2 regions of the Exiguobacterium sp. SH0S1 genome follow, and region 1 is predicted to be linked to the other one. Evidence: a T-box and tRNA genes for the amino acid it is inferred to sense, from the RefSeq annotation. Region 1 holds a T-box; the other holds one or more tRNA genes.
What was found. A T-box is a leader RNA that pairs with one kind of tRNA and senses whether it is charged. The one in region 1 lies ahead of ileS (isoleucine--tRNA ligase), so its partner is inferred to be a tRNA-Ile.
Positions count from the first base shown of each region.

Region 2: it encodes a tRNA-Ile, which carries the amino acid that the T-box ahead of ileS (isoleucine--tRNA ligase) is inferred to sense. The anticodon was not compared.

Region 1 covers NZ_SJVC01000001.1:335,164-341,461, forward strand. Annotated here, with positions in the region: gene EVJ20_RS01670 (cell division protein SepF) at 18-485, shown strand; gene EVJ20_RS01675 (YggT family protein) at 490-762, shown strand; gene EVJ20_RS01680 (YlmH family RNA-binding protein) at 763-1,533, shown strand; gene EVJ20_RS01685 (DivIVA domain-containing protein) at 1,552-2,097, shown strand; T-box leader at 2,100-2,320, shown strand; gene ileS (isoleucine--tRNA ligase) at 2,370-5,096, shown strand; gene lspA (signal peptidase II) at 5,156-5,629, shown strand; gene EVJ20_RS01700 (RluA family pseudouridine synthase) at 5,629-6,298, shown strand, end outside.
Region 2 covers NZ_SJVC01000001.1:981,268-987,565, reverse strand. Annotated here, with positions in the region: gene ispG (flavodoxin-dependent (E)-4-hydroxy-3-methylbut-2-enyl-diphosphate synthase) at 1-303, opposite strand, end outside; gene EVJ20_RS05095 (hypothetical protein) at 558-1,016, opposite strand; gene EVJ20_RS05090 (Na/Pi cotransporter family protein) at 1,199-2,845, shown strand; tRNA gene EVJ20_RS05085 (tRNA-Met) at 2,960-3,036, shown strand; tRNA gene EVJ20_RS05080 (tRNA-Ile) at 3,041-3,114, shown strand; gene EVJ20_RS05075 (alpha-amylase) at 3,237-4,706, shown strand; gene EVJ20_RS05070 (superoxide dismutase) at 4,791-5,399, shown strand; gene EVJ20_RS05065 (peptidoglycan D,D-transpeptidase FtsI family protein) at 5,553-6,298, shown strand, end outside.

The DNA of each region.
Region 1 (6,298 bases):
CTAAGGAGGAATCCGTTATGTCAATCAAAAACAAAATGAAAGACTTCTTTGGACTTGAGGAAGATCCGAATCACGCGTATGAAGGGGAAGAGTATGCTGTCGCAGAGACGAACACTCAACCGACGACTGATGCGCTCGTCAAAACCGAGGAGCGTCCGAAACCATCGAACAACCTCGTCGCGCTAAACACGAAGAAGAAAGAACGTTCGAAAGTCGTTCTTGCCGAACCGCGCGTCTTTGCCGAGGCACAAGATATTGGCGACCAGTTGAAAGAAAATCGTGCCGTCATCGTCAACCTTCAGCGCATGTCGAAAGAGCAGTCTCGTCAAGTTGTAAACTTCTTGTCGGGTGTCGTTTACGCCCTAGAAGGAACGATGACGTCGATTGGACATAACACGATTCTATGTGCTCCGAACAATATCGAATTGACTGGATCGATTTCGAATTTGATTTCGGAGGACGAACTAAACAGTAAAGGGTGGTAAATGAATGGAAAATGCGATCCCTGCATTAGGCAATACGATTGTTACGCTTCTTGGATATTATAGTTGGGTCTTGATTGCCTATATTTTATTATCGTGGTTCCCGAATGCGAGAGAATCAAAATTCGGACAGATTTTGACATACTTGTGTGAGCCGTTTCTTAACCCGTTCCGTCGGATCATCCCGCCAATCGGCGGTATGCTCGACATTTCTCCAATCGTCGCCCTGTTCGTGCTTCGTATGGCGCAAGCAGGAGTGCGAGCGATTTTCGGTCTGTAAATGAGCGTCTTCGATCATTATCGACCGAATGAACGCCCGTTTGTCGAGCAAGTGCTCGACTGGGTGCGACAAGTCGAGGACAACTACTTGTTTAAATTGACGGATTTTTTAGACCCACGTGAGCAACAAATCGTCAGGCAACTCGTTGGCAAACGGCTCGCCATCTACGAGGACGGCGGTTTCCCTGGAGCTGAGCGGAAACGGCTTTTATTGACGCCCGACTACTATGAGCTCGACGTGAACGACTTTGAAGTCAAGATTCTTCAAATCGATTATCCGACGAAGTTTGTCGACTTGACCCACCGCCAAGTGACAGGCACGCTTCTTAACGCGGGCCTGAAGCGGCAAAAGTTTGGCGATGTTGTCCTCGCTGACGGGATCGCTCAGTTCGCGACGACGGCTGATGCGGCTGGATTCATCGAAATGAACGTGGATCGCGTCGGCAAAGCCCGGGTGCGGCTGTCTGATGTGCCGGCCGCATCGATTTTGACCGTCCCAGAAGTCAAATGGAGCGACGAGTTTGGCATCGTCTCCTCACTCCGCTTTGATGCGGTCGTGAGCGAAGTGCTCGGTCTGTCGCGCCAGAAAGCACAGGCGCTCGTCAAACATGGTGACTGCAAAGTCAATCATAAAGCGATCACGGACGCGAGCTTTTTACTCGAACCAGACGATTTGGTTTCAATCCGGGGTTACGGTCGTGTCAAATTGACGGCAATCCTCGGCTCGACAAAGCGTGAGAAAATAAAAATCCAGTATGGCATCATACGTTGAATTTAGGAGGAAAGTCGAATGGCGTTGACACCGATTGATATTCATAACAAAGAGTTCTCGACTCGTTTTCGCGGGTACGATATCGATGAGGTCAATGAATTTTTAGATCAAATCATTAAAGAGTTTGAGCTATTGATTCGTGAAAATAGAAGGTACGAAGAACTCGTCAACGATATGCAAGCCCGTATTGACTACTTCTCCTCGATGGAAGACACGTTGAATAAATCGATTATCGTCGCACAAGAGGCAGCAGAAGAAGTCAAGACCAATGCGGCCAAAGAAGCCAGCCTCATCTTGAAGCAGGCTGAACGCGAAGCGCTCGCCCGAGAAGAGGAAGCATCGCGTAAAGAGCAGATGGCAGAGCGTGAAGTCATTCAAATGTTGAAAAAAGTCGAACTGTACCGGACCCGGTTCCGTGTTCTCGTCGACGCACAGATGGAACTTCTAAATAGTACCGAATGGGACACGATTGTCGGAGAGCCGCCTGTCCAGACGGTTCTTGACGATACGAGTGAACTTGCGTATAATGACGACGAAGTCACACCAAACAAACATCACGGATAATAAACAATACGTTGATTAGGACACGTCAATAAAGTCACACCTACGAAGCGACTTAGGGAAGGTGCAAGCCTAAGAGAAAGACTTTATTTGGTATCCCCTATGAGTGTCATGCTGAACTGAGTAAGCGTGACCGCTTGACCTCGTTATCGGTTACCGAGAGCGGTCTCAAGGTCTACTTGAGATTAGTAGGGTGGTACCGCGAGTCGATGAACTCGTCCCTATTTAGGGGCGGGTTTTTTTTGTTTTTCAAAAAAGATGCAGGAGGAGTTTCAATGAACTACAAAGACACATTATTGATGCCTGATACAGAATTCGCGATGCGTGGAAATTTGCCGAAGCGCGAGCCAGCAATGCACGAGGCTTGGGAGCAGATGGACTTATACAACCGCGTTCAAGAAAAGAATGCAGGAAAGCCGCAATACATTCTACATGACGGACCTCCGTACGCCAACGGTGACATCCATATGGGCCATGCACTCAACAAAGTGTTAAAAGACATCATCGTCCGTTTCAAGTCGTTGAACGGCTATCAATCACCGATGATCCCAGGTTGGGACACACACGGTCTTCCGATCGAGAACGCGCTTCAAAAAGCAGGCGTCAACCGTAAAGAGATGACTGTCGCCGAGTTCCGCGAAAAATGTGCCGCTTACGCGATGGAGCAAGTGAACTCACAACGTGAACAGTTCAAGCGTCTCGGACTGCTCGCTGACTTTGACAATCCATACATCACGCTCCAGCCTGAATATGAAGCGGCGCAAATCCGCCTGTTCGGCACGATGGCTGAAAAAGGATACATCTATAAAGGGAAAAAACCGGTCTATTGGTCACCGTCTTCTGAATCGGCACTCGCTGAGGCGGAAATCGAGTACTATGACAAAAAATCACCAGCCATCTATGTGGCGTTCCAAGTCGTCGATGGCAAAGGCGTCCTCGGGACGACCGACCATTTCGTCATCTGGACGACGACACCGTGGACGATTCCGGCCAACCTCGGGATCGCTGTCAGCGATGAGCTGACATACACACGGATCGAGCACGATGGCAAAGGGTATATCGTTGCCGAGACGCTCGTCGAAGAAGTGACGACAGCACTTGGCTGGGATGAATACTCAGTGAGCGGATCTTGGAACGGACGCGAGTTCGAACACATGACAGTACAGCACCCGCTTTACGACCGGACGTCACTCCTTATCCTTGGCGACCACGTCACGGCTGAAGCGACAGGCTGCGTCCATATCGCACCTGGCCACGGGGAAGACGACTACCGTGTCGGCCAAGCGTACGGACTTGACGTGTTGTGCCCGGTCGACGACCGTGGGTATATGACGGACGAAGCACCAGGCTTTGAAGGACTGTTCTATGAAGATGCGAACAAAGAGATCGGCATGAAGCTCGAAGCAAATGGCAACTTGTTGAAGCTCAAATTCATCAAGCACTCGTACCCGCACGACTGGCGTACGAAAAAGCCGGTCATCTTCCGGGCGACACCGCAATGGTTCGCTTCGATCAAAGACTTCCGCAGCGACATGTTGCGTGAAATCGAAGAAGTAAACTGGGTACCGGAATGGGGCATGACGCGCCTGTTCAACATGGTCCGTGACCGTGGCGACTGGGTCATCAGCCGTCAGCGGGCATGGGGTGTGCCGATCCCGATTTTCTACGCAGAAGACGGAACGGAAATCATCACGAACGAAACGATCGACCATATCGCCAACTTGTTCCATGAGCACGGATCAAACGTCTGGTACGAGCGCGAGGCGAAAGACTTGTTGCCATCCGGCTTCACACATCCGAACAGTCCAAACGGCGAGTTCCGTAAAGAAGTCGACATCATGGACGTCTGGTTCGATTCAGGTTCGTCACACGCAGGCGTGCTCGAACAGCGCGACAACTTGCGCCGTCCGGCCGACCTGTACCTAGAAGGTTCGGACCAATACCGTGGTTGGTTCAACTCGTCACTGTCGACTGCAGTCGCGACGACCGGCAAAGCACCGTATCGCAACGTCCTCAGTCACGGCTTCGTCCTTGACGGCGACGGCCGGAAGATGTCGAAATCGCTCGGCAACACGATTGCACCGAACGACCTCGTGAAACAGTACGGTGCTGAAATCGTACGTCTTTGGGTCGCGTCTGTGGACTATCAATCAGACGTCCGCGCCTCGCATGACAACTTTAAACAAGTGTCAGAAGTATACCGGAAGATCCGTAACACGTTACGCTTCTTGCTCGGTAACTTGAACGGGTTCGATCCGTCGATGCGCGTCGCGTTCGAAGATATGCCGGAAGCCGACCGCTTCATGGCGACGAAGCTGAAACAACTTCAGACGAAAGTCGTCAAAGCGTACGATACGTTCGACTTTATGGCTGTTTACCACATGAGCCACAACTTCTGTGTCAACGAATTGTCGTCGTTCTATCTCGACTTCACGAAAGACATCCTCTACATCGAACGTGAAAACGATGCGCGTCGCCGTGCCGTTCAGACGGTCATGTATGATGCGGTCATCACGTTGACGAAGCTGCTTGCCCCGATCCTCCCGCATACGGCGGACGAAGTCTGGCAAGAAATCCCGGCCAAGACGGCGGATAGCGTCTTCTTGTCGGACCTTGAAGAAGTGGCGCCGCTCACGGAAGCAGAGACGGAATTACTCGCGAAATGGTCGAAATTCCTCACGTTCCGCGACGACGTCTTGAAAGCGATCGAGATCGCCCGCGGCGAGAAGTTGATCGGGAAACCGCTCGAAGCAAAACTTCAAGTCGCACCGAAGGGTGAGACGAAAGCGCTGCTCGATACGATCGATAACGTTCGTCAACTCCTGCAAGTGTCACAACTCGACTACGTCGATACGGCCGACGTCGACTACGCGACGGCGAAGATCAGCGTCGCGAAAGCAGACGGTGCCGCTTGTGCCCGCTGTTGGACGTATTCGACCGAACTTGGTCAGAACGCAGATCATCCAGAACTTTGCCCGCGCTGTACAGAAGTCATCGCATGAGCCGGACCGGAGTGGCGCACAGTCCACTCCGGTTTCTTATGACTTGAAAGGAGAATTTGATGAAACGTTATTACGGATTAGCAGTCGTTCTCATTTTGCTCGACCAAGTGACGAAATGGATCGTCGTCCAGACGATGACGATCGGTCAATCGATCGAATTGATTCCAGGATGGCTCTATTTGACATCGTACCGCAACAGAGGCGCGGCCTGGGGCATGCTCGAAGGACAGATGGTGTTCTTCTTCATCGTCACCGCCGTCGTTGTCGTCGGTCTGATTTACTTCTTGCATAAAGAAGTGAACGGGTTCAAACTGCTCGGCTACAGTGTCGGTTTACTGCTCGCCGGAGCGATCGGCAACTTTATCGATCGTCTGTTCCGGGGCGAGGTCGTCGACTTCGTCGACACGTACCCGTTCGGCTACAACTTCCCAATCTTTAACGTCGCCGATATGGCACTCACGTTCGGGGTCATCTTTATGATCATCGGCGTCTTGTTCGAAGAAAAATTAAACAAAGAAAGGGGACAATCGTAATGGAAACTTACACATTTGTCGCCGAAGAAAAGGCACGGATCGATAAATGGATGAGCGAACGAAGTGACTGGTCACGTTCGCAAATCCAAGACTGGATTAAGGCAGGGGATCTGCTCGTCAACGGTCAACTCGTGAAGCCGAACTATAAACTGCAAGAAGGGGACGAAGTCGTCGTGACGGTGCCAGAAGCCGTCGAACTCCAAGTCCTCCCCGAAGATATTCCGCTCGACGTCGTGTTCGAGGACGAGGATGTCATCGTCGTCAACAAAGCACGTGGCATGGTCGTGCACCCTGCGGCTGGTCATACGTCTGGAACGCTCGTCAACGCGCTGTTATATCACTGTGACGACCTCTCAGGCATCAATGGTGTGAAGCGTCCGGGTATCGTCCATCGTATCGATAAAGATACGACGGGACTGCTCATGGTCGCGAAAAACGATATGGCGCACGAGTCACTCGCGCAACAGTTGAAAGACAGAACGATCAAACGCGAATACGTCGCACTCGTCCACGGCGAGCTCGTCCATGAGCTCGGATCGATCGAGGCGCCGATCGGACGCGACACGAACGATCGTCAGCGCATGACGGTGACAGACAAGAATGCGAAAGAAGCGGTAACACACTTCCGTCTGCTCGAGCGCTATAAAGACTTCACGCTCGTCGAATGCA
Region 2 (6,298 bases), 650 kb from region 1:
ATCGACACCGCTTTCGATGGCTTTCAACGCCAATTTGTAGTCGAAGTGAATATCGACGACGAGCGGGATGTTGATGCGACTCTTGATTTCAGCGAGCGCGTCGGCCGCTCGCTCATCTGGACAAGCGACGCGGACGATTTGGCAACCTGCTTCTTCAAGACGTAAAATTTCGGCGACAGTCGCTTCGACGTCGTGCGTTTTCGTCGTCGTCATCGACTGAATGACGACTTCATCAGATCCTCCGATGATGACGTTGCCGACACGAATCGGACGAGTTAATGAACGGTGTAAGATTTCTGACATATACGTAATCTCCTTCTTTTGGAAAGGTTCCAATCGATTTAGATGGTTGGTTTCTTTCTTATCATAACGAAATGCTTGTGAAAAAGCACCCGGCAAGCGCTCCTAAGATGTGCTCTTTACAAAGTCTAACGTTATCTTAACAGATGCTTCATAATTTTCCACCGTCTCAAGACCGATATATCGGACGAATAGCAACAGGAAGTACTTACTGAACTTGCACCGAAGACGTGATAAAAAACTCGGGACAGCGCGTGTTAGCGTCGTCCTGAGTTTTTTTGTTTAAGCGGAATTTGGAATAGTGGGACGGTCAAGTAGACGATCGTGACAACGAAGCCGAACCAAAGAAATGCAGGCATAAAGTGATACAAGGCGACGAGCAAGAGCGTCGGCACGAGTGTCATCGCGACCGCGTAAGGCCAAGCTTGCCGATACGGCCACGGTTTCTTCATTCGAAGTCTCGTCACGAGTTGAACGAACAAGGCGGCGACGGCGACCCACATCATATAGAAGAAGAAAATGGCGAAGCCGTGTAAAAACAGCCACATCGGTGCGAAAAAATCGGGCCGCAAGACGAGGTAATCTAAGACAGTCGCGACGATTGTAAAGACGAGGCTCGCCAACATATAAGCGTGTAGCGGAGCTAGACGGAGCCGTAGCGTTTGCTTCGTAGGTAGCAGGCTATGGCGGATAAACATTGATGTCGTTTTAAGCATACAGACAAAACCCCATTCTGTTATAGTACAAATTATCTAAAATACATAAAAATAAGACAGCTATTTAATAAAACCTTAACATTAAACGTGTTTACATCGACTCAGGGAAGAAGGCATAATGAGTAGGGCAACAAGAACCAATTAAACACAACCAATTCACAATCAAAAGGAGTACAAAAATCGTGGAATACAATTTGCAAGAAATGTTATTCATGTTTTTTGGAGGATTAGGGATCTTCCTATTCGGTATCAAATCGATGGGAGACGGCCTTCAAAAGTCTGCAGGAGATCGACTCCGCGACATCCTTGATAAGTATACATCGAATCCGTTCCTCGGAGTACTAGCCGGGATCATTGTTACGGTCTTACTTCAAACATCAAGTGGAACAACCGTCATTACGGTCGGCCTCGTTAGCGCCGGTTTCATGACGCTCCGTCAAGCGATCGGGGTCATCATGGGTGCGAACATCGGGACGACGGTAACGGCGTTCATCATCGGGATTGACATTGGTGCTTATGCACTTCCGATTATCGCAGTCGGTGCGATTCTTTTGTTCTTCTTTAAAAGAGAGAAATTCCAACACCTCGGACAAATCTTCTTCGGATTCGGGATGCTGTTCTACGGTCTCGAACTCATGGGAGACGGGATGCGCCCGCTTCGTTCGAGTGAATATTTCATTGATTTGACGCAATCGATGAGTGACAATCCGTTCCTAGGCGTCATCGTCGGTACGGTGTTCACGGTCATCGTTCAATCGTCTTCTGCGACGATCGGGATTTTGCAAGAACTGTACGCAGGTGGCTCGATCCAACTCGATGCAGCACTGCCTGTCTTGTTCGGTGACAACATCGGGACGACGATCACGGCGATTCTCGCTTCAATCGGTGCCTCGGTCGCGGCTCGTCGTGCGGCGGCAGCTCACGTTATCTTTAACTTGATCGGGACAGCCATGTTCTTGATTATTTTGCCGCTCTTCACGCGATACATTTTGTGGATCACAGACTTATTAGCGATTGAAGACAAGATGCAAATCGCCTTCGCGCACGGTACGTTCAACGTCGTCAACACGTTTGTCCAGTTCTGGTTCATCGGGACGATTGCTTGGCTCGTGACGAAACTCGTACCAGGTGAAGATTCAATCGTCGATACGAAAGCGCAACATCTAGACCCTGTCTTCATCCAACAGTCGCCTTCGATCGCGGTCGAACAAGCTAAATATGAAGTCATCCGCATGGGTGATTTCGCGAAGCTCGGTCTTGACGAAGCGCGCAGCTATATGGCGTCAGGAGACAAGAAACACGCTGAGAAGTCGGCACATATCGAAGAAGCGTTAAACTCATTGAACTCTAAAATCACGGATTATCTCGTCAAATTGGCGGCCGTCGATTTGACGGAGCACGAATCACAACAGCATAAGACACTCATGCATGCCATCAACGACATCGAGCGAATCGGTGACCACGTTGAGAACATCATCGAGTTGATCGACTATAAGACGGCAACACGCATCACCCTCTCACCTGATGCTCAAAAAGAGTTGACGGAAATGTATGATCTGACACGGGCCACACTCGAGAAGTCACTTCAAACGCTTGCGAGCGGTGACATGGTCGAGGCGCGTCAAGTCATCGAGATGGAAGCGAAACTCGACATGCTCGAGCGTCAATTCCGTAAAAATCATGTCGTTCGTTTGAACACAGGTGAATGTGACGGCCAAGCTGGTATGTTCTTCGTCGATATGCTCTCGAACCTTGAGCGGATCGGTGACCATGCGATGAACATCACGGAAATCACACTTGAAGATGCAACGAACGAAATATCGGTCTAACGTTTCAAAAAGTCTTGCTACTTAAGTTATAAGTAGCAAGACTTTTTTGCGTACGTGTGACTTTTCATTGACAGTAGAGGCTTCCTTCAGTATATTATTACTGTATAACAACGTGGCGGTGTAGCTCAGCTGGCTAGAGCGTACGGTTCATACCCGTGAGGTCGTGGGTTCGACTCCCTCCGCCGCTACCAATAAGGACCCTTAGCTCAGCTGGTTAGAGCAGACGGCTCATAACCGTCCGGTCGTAGGTTCAAGTCCTACAGGGTCCATCGAGGGCAGCTTTCTAATGAAAGCTGCTTTTTTGTTTACATTTTTGTTTTCAAAAGTGAAGACGCGGGTAAATATCCGTTAGCATTTTGTTTTTGAAAAATATGAAACGAGGCGAAGCGAGATGGAACGAAATCATACGATGATGCAATTTTTTGAATGGCACGTCCCGGCTGACCAAAAGCATTGGAAGCGATTGAAAGAACGGGCTTCTAAATTAAAAAAAGCAGGAATCACCGCACTTTGGTTGCCACCGATCACAAAAGGTCAAAGTGATGAGGATACGGGATATGGTGTCTATGACTTGTATGATTTAGGCGAGTTTGATCAAAAAGGAACCGTCGCCACAAAATACGGGACGAAGCAAGAGCTGCTTGAGGCGACGAAACACGCCCAAGAACTCGGGATGCAAGTATATATGGATGTCGTGTTGAACCATAAAGCCGGAGCCGACGCGACCGAGAAGTTCGACGTGTTAGAAGTCGACCCGGAAGACCGGACGAAAGTGTTGTCGGAAGAACCGTTTGAGATTGAAGGTTGGACGAAGTTTGATTATAAAGAACGAAACGGTAAGTACTCGTCGTTCAAATGGAACTTCCATCATTTCAACGGCACGGACTATGACGCGGCGAGCGAGCATAGCGGTATCTTCTTCATTTTAGGCGATAACAAAAAATGGAATGACAACGTCGATAGTGAGTTCGGCGTATACGATTATTTGATGTTTGCGAACATTGACTATCATCATCCGGAAGTCCGGGAAGAAGTGTTAAGTTGGGGCAAGTGGTTCATCGAAGAGACGAAATGTGATGGCTTCCGTCTCGATGCGATCAAACATATCAACTATGATTTCGTCAAAGAGTTCAGCCAAACGATGAAAGATGAAAAAGGCGAGAACTTTTACTTGGTCGGTGAGTTTTGGAAGTCGGAGCTCGAAGATTGCCGCGCCTTTTTAGACAACATCGACTACCACGTCGATCTGTTCGACGTGCCGCTCCATTACAATTTGCAGCGTGCCTCGATTGAAGGCGCATCGTTTGATTTGCGGACGATCTTTGACGACACACTCGTCCAGTCCCACCCGCTTCACTCGGTCACGTTCGTCGACAACCATGACTCACAGCCGGCCGAGGCGCTCGAGTCATGGGTCGAAGATTGGTTCAAACAGAGTGCTTACGGTTTGATTTTACTCCGCCAAGACGGTTATCCGTGTGTTTTCTACGGTGATTACTACGGCATCAACGGGCCCCACCCGGTCGAAGGGAAGAAGCTGGCCATCGATCCACTTCTGTACGCCCGTCGTGAAAAAGCGTATGGGCAACAAGACGACTACTTCGATAACGAGCACGTGATCGGCTGGGTCCGACACGGCAGCGAGGATATCGAGCGTTCAGGTTGTGCCGTCATCATCTCGAATAACGAAGAGGCGGAGAAACAGATGTACGTCGGGGAGCATCGTGCCGGTGAGAAATGGGTCGACTTGACGCAGACGATCGATGAAATCATCGAGATTGACGAAGATGGAAAAGGGGTATTTAAAGTAGCGGCAGGATCGATCTCGGTCTGGGCGTTGCCGGACGAAGATGTGGAATAAGCCTTTACAATTGAGTAAGCCGTCACAAATCTGTTACATTTAAAACGAACGTTGTTCAAACCAATTTTAAGGGGGATTTTAGTTATGGCTAAATTTGAATTACCACAACTTGATTACGCATACGATGCACTCGAACCACACATTGACGCACGCACGATGGAAATCCACCATTCGAAACACCACAACGCTTACGTCACGAACGTGAACAATGCACTCGAAGGAAAAGACGTAGAGTACTCTTCACTTGAAGACTTGCTCCAAAAACTCGATTCGCTTCCTGCTGACATTCAGACAGCTGTTCGTAACAACGGCGGCGGTCATTGGAACCACTCGTTCTTCTGGAAGTTGTTGAAGAAAAACGAGAACGGGACGCCAACGGGCGAACTCGCAACGGCGATCGACGAAGCGTTCGGCAGCTTTGACGCGTTCAAAGATGAGTTCACGAAAGCCGCTACAACTCGTTTCGGTTCAGGTTGGGCTTGGCTCGTCGTCAAAGGCGGCAAGCTCGAAGTCACGTCGACACCGAACCAAGATTCACCGATCATGGAAGGCATCACGCCGATCCTTGGACTCGATGTTTGGGAGCATGCGTACTACTTGAACTATCAAAACCGTCGCCCGGACTACATCCAAGCGTTCTTCCACGTCATCGACTGGGATTACGTCGCGAAGCTTTACGCTGACGCCAAATAATGACACGATCCCGAGATTCGGTTGAATCTCGGGATTTTTTCTACATTTCATTAATTTGTAAACAAATTATGATATAGTAAAAATCGAGTCTGAAAATAGAAATACAGAAAAGTATAATATAGAAGCAACTGAAAGTGGAAGGAGATAACTGAATTGGCTAGACACCGTGTGAAAGTGCCGAAAAAACGGCGTAACCACCTTCCGTTACGATTAAATTTATTGTTTTTTATCGTCTTCATTTTGTTTGCGACGTTGATCTTTCGGTTAGGCGTCGTCCAAATCGTCAACGGAGAGTTGATCGCCCGAGAGGTTCAAAAGACCGAGTCGAGCAAAATCAAGTACGAGGTGCCTCGCGGCAAAATCTACGATCGGAACGGTCAAGTGTTGGCCGACACAATCTCGAACTATTCGGTCATGTACCGTCGCTCCCAAGTGACGAAAACGGAGGAGCGTCTCGATGTTGCGGTCAAACTTGCTAAGATCGTCGACATTCCGGAGAAAGATCGCAAAGTGACCGAACGGGACCGCAAGGACTATTGGATCGCCATCGATCCTGAGCGCTCGCAAGAACGAGTCCAATCGCTTCTCGCCGAGCTGCCGGAAGAAGAGCGGGCCGCCTTGTCGAACCAAGCAGTCGATCAGTTGCTGCTTGATTCAATCACGCAAGCAGAGATCACGTTCGATGATGCGACCGAAGAGATCATCGCTATCAAACATAATATGGAGAGCGGGTACGCGTTAGACCCGCAAGTCATCAAAATCGGCGCGTCGCCGAAAGAGATGGCTTTGATCGAAGAAAACTTGGAGCTGTTGCCAGGCGTCAGCGTCGAACCGTATTACCAGCGGGCCTATCCGTTCGGTGAAACGTTCCAAAGCTTCCTCGGAAGCTATCGTCAAAT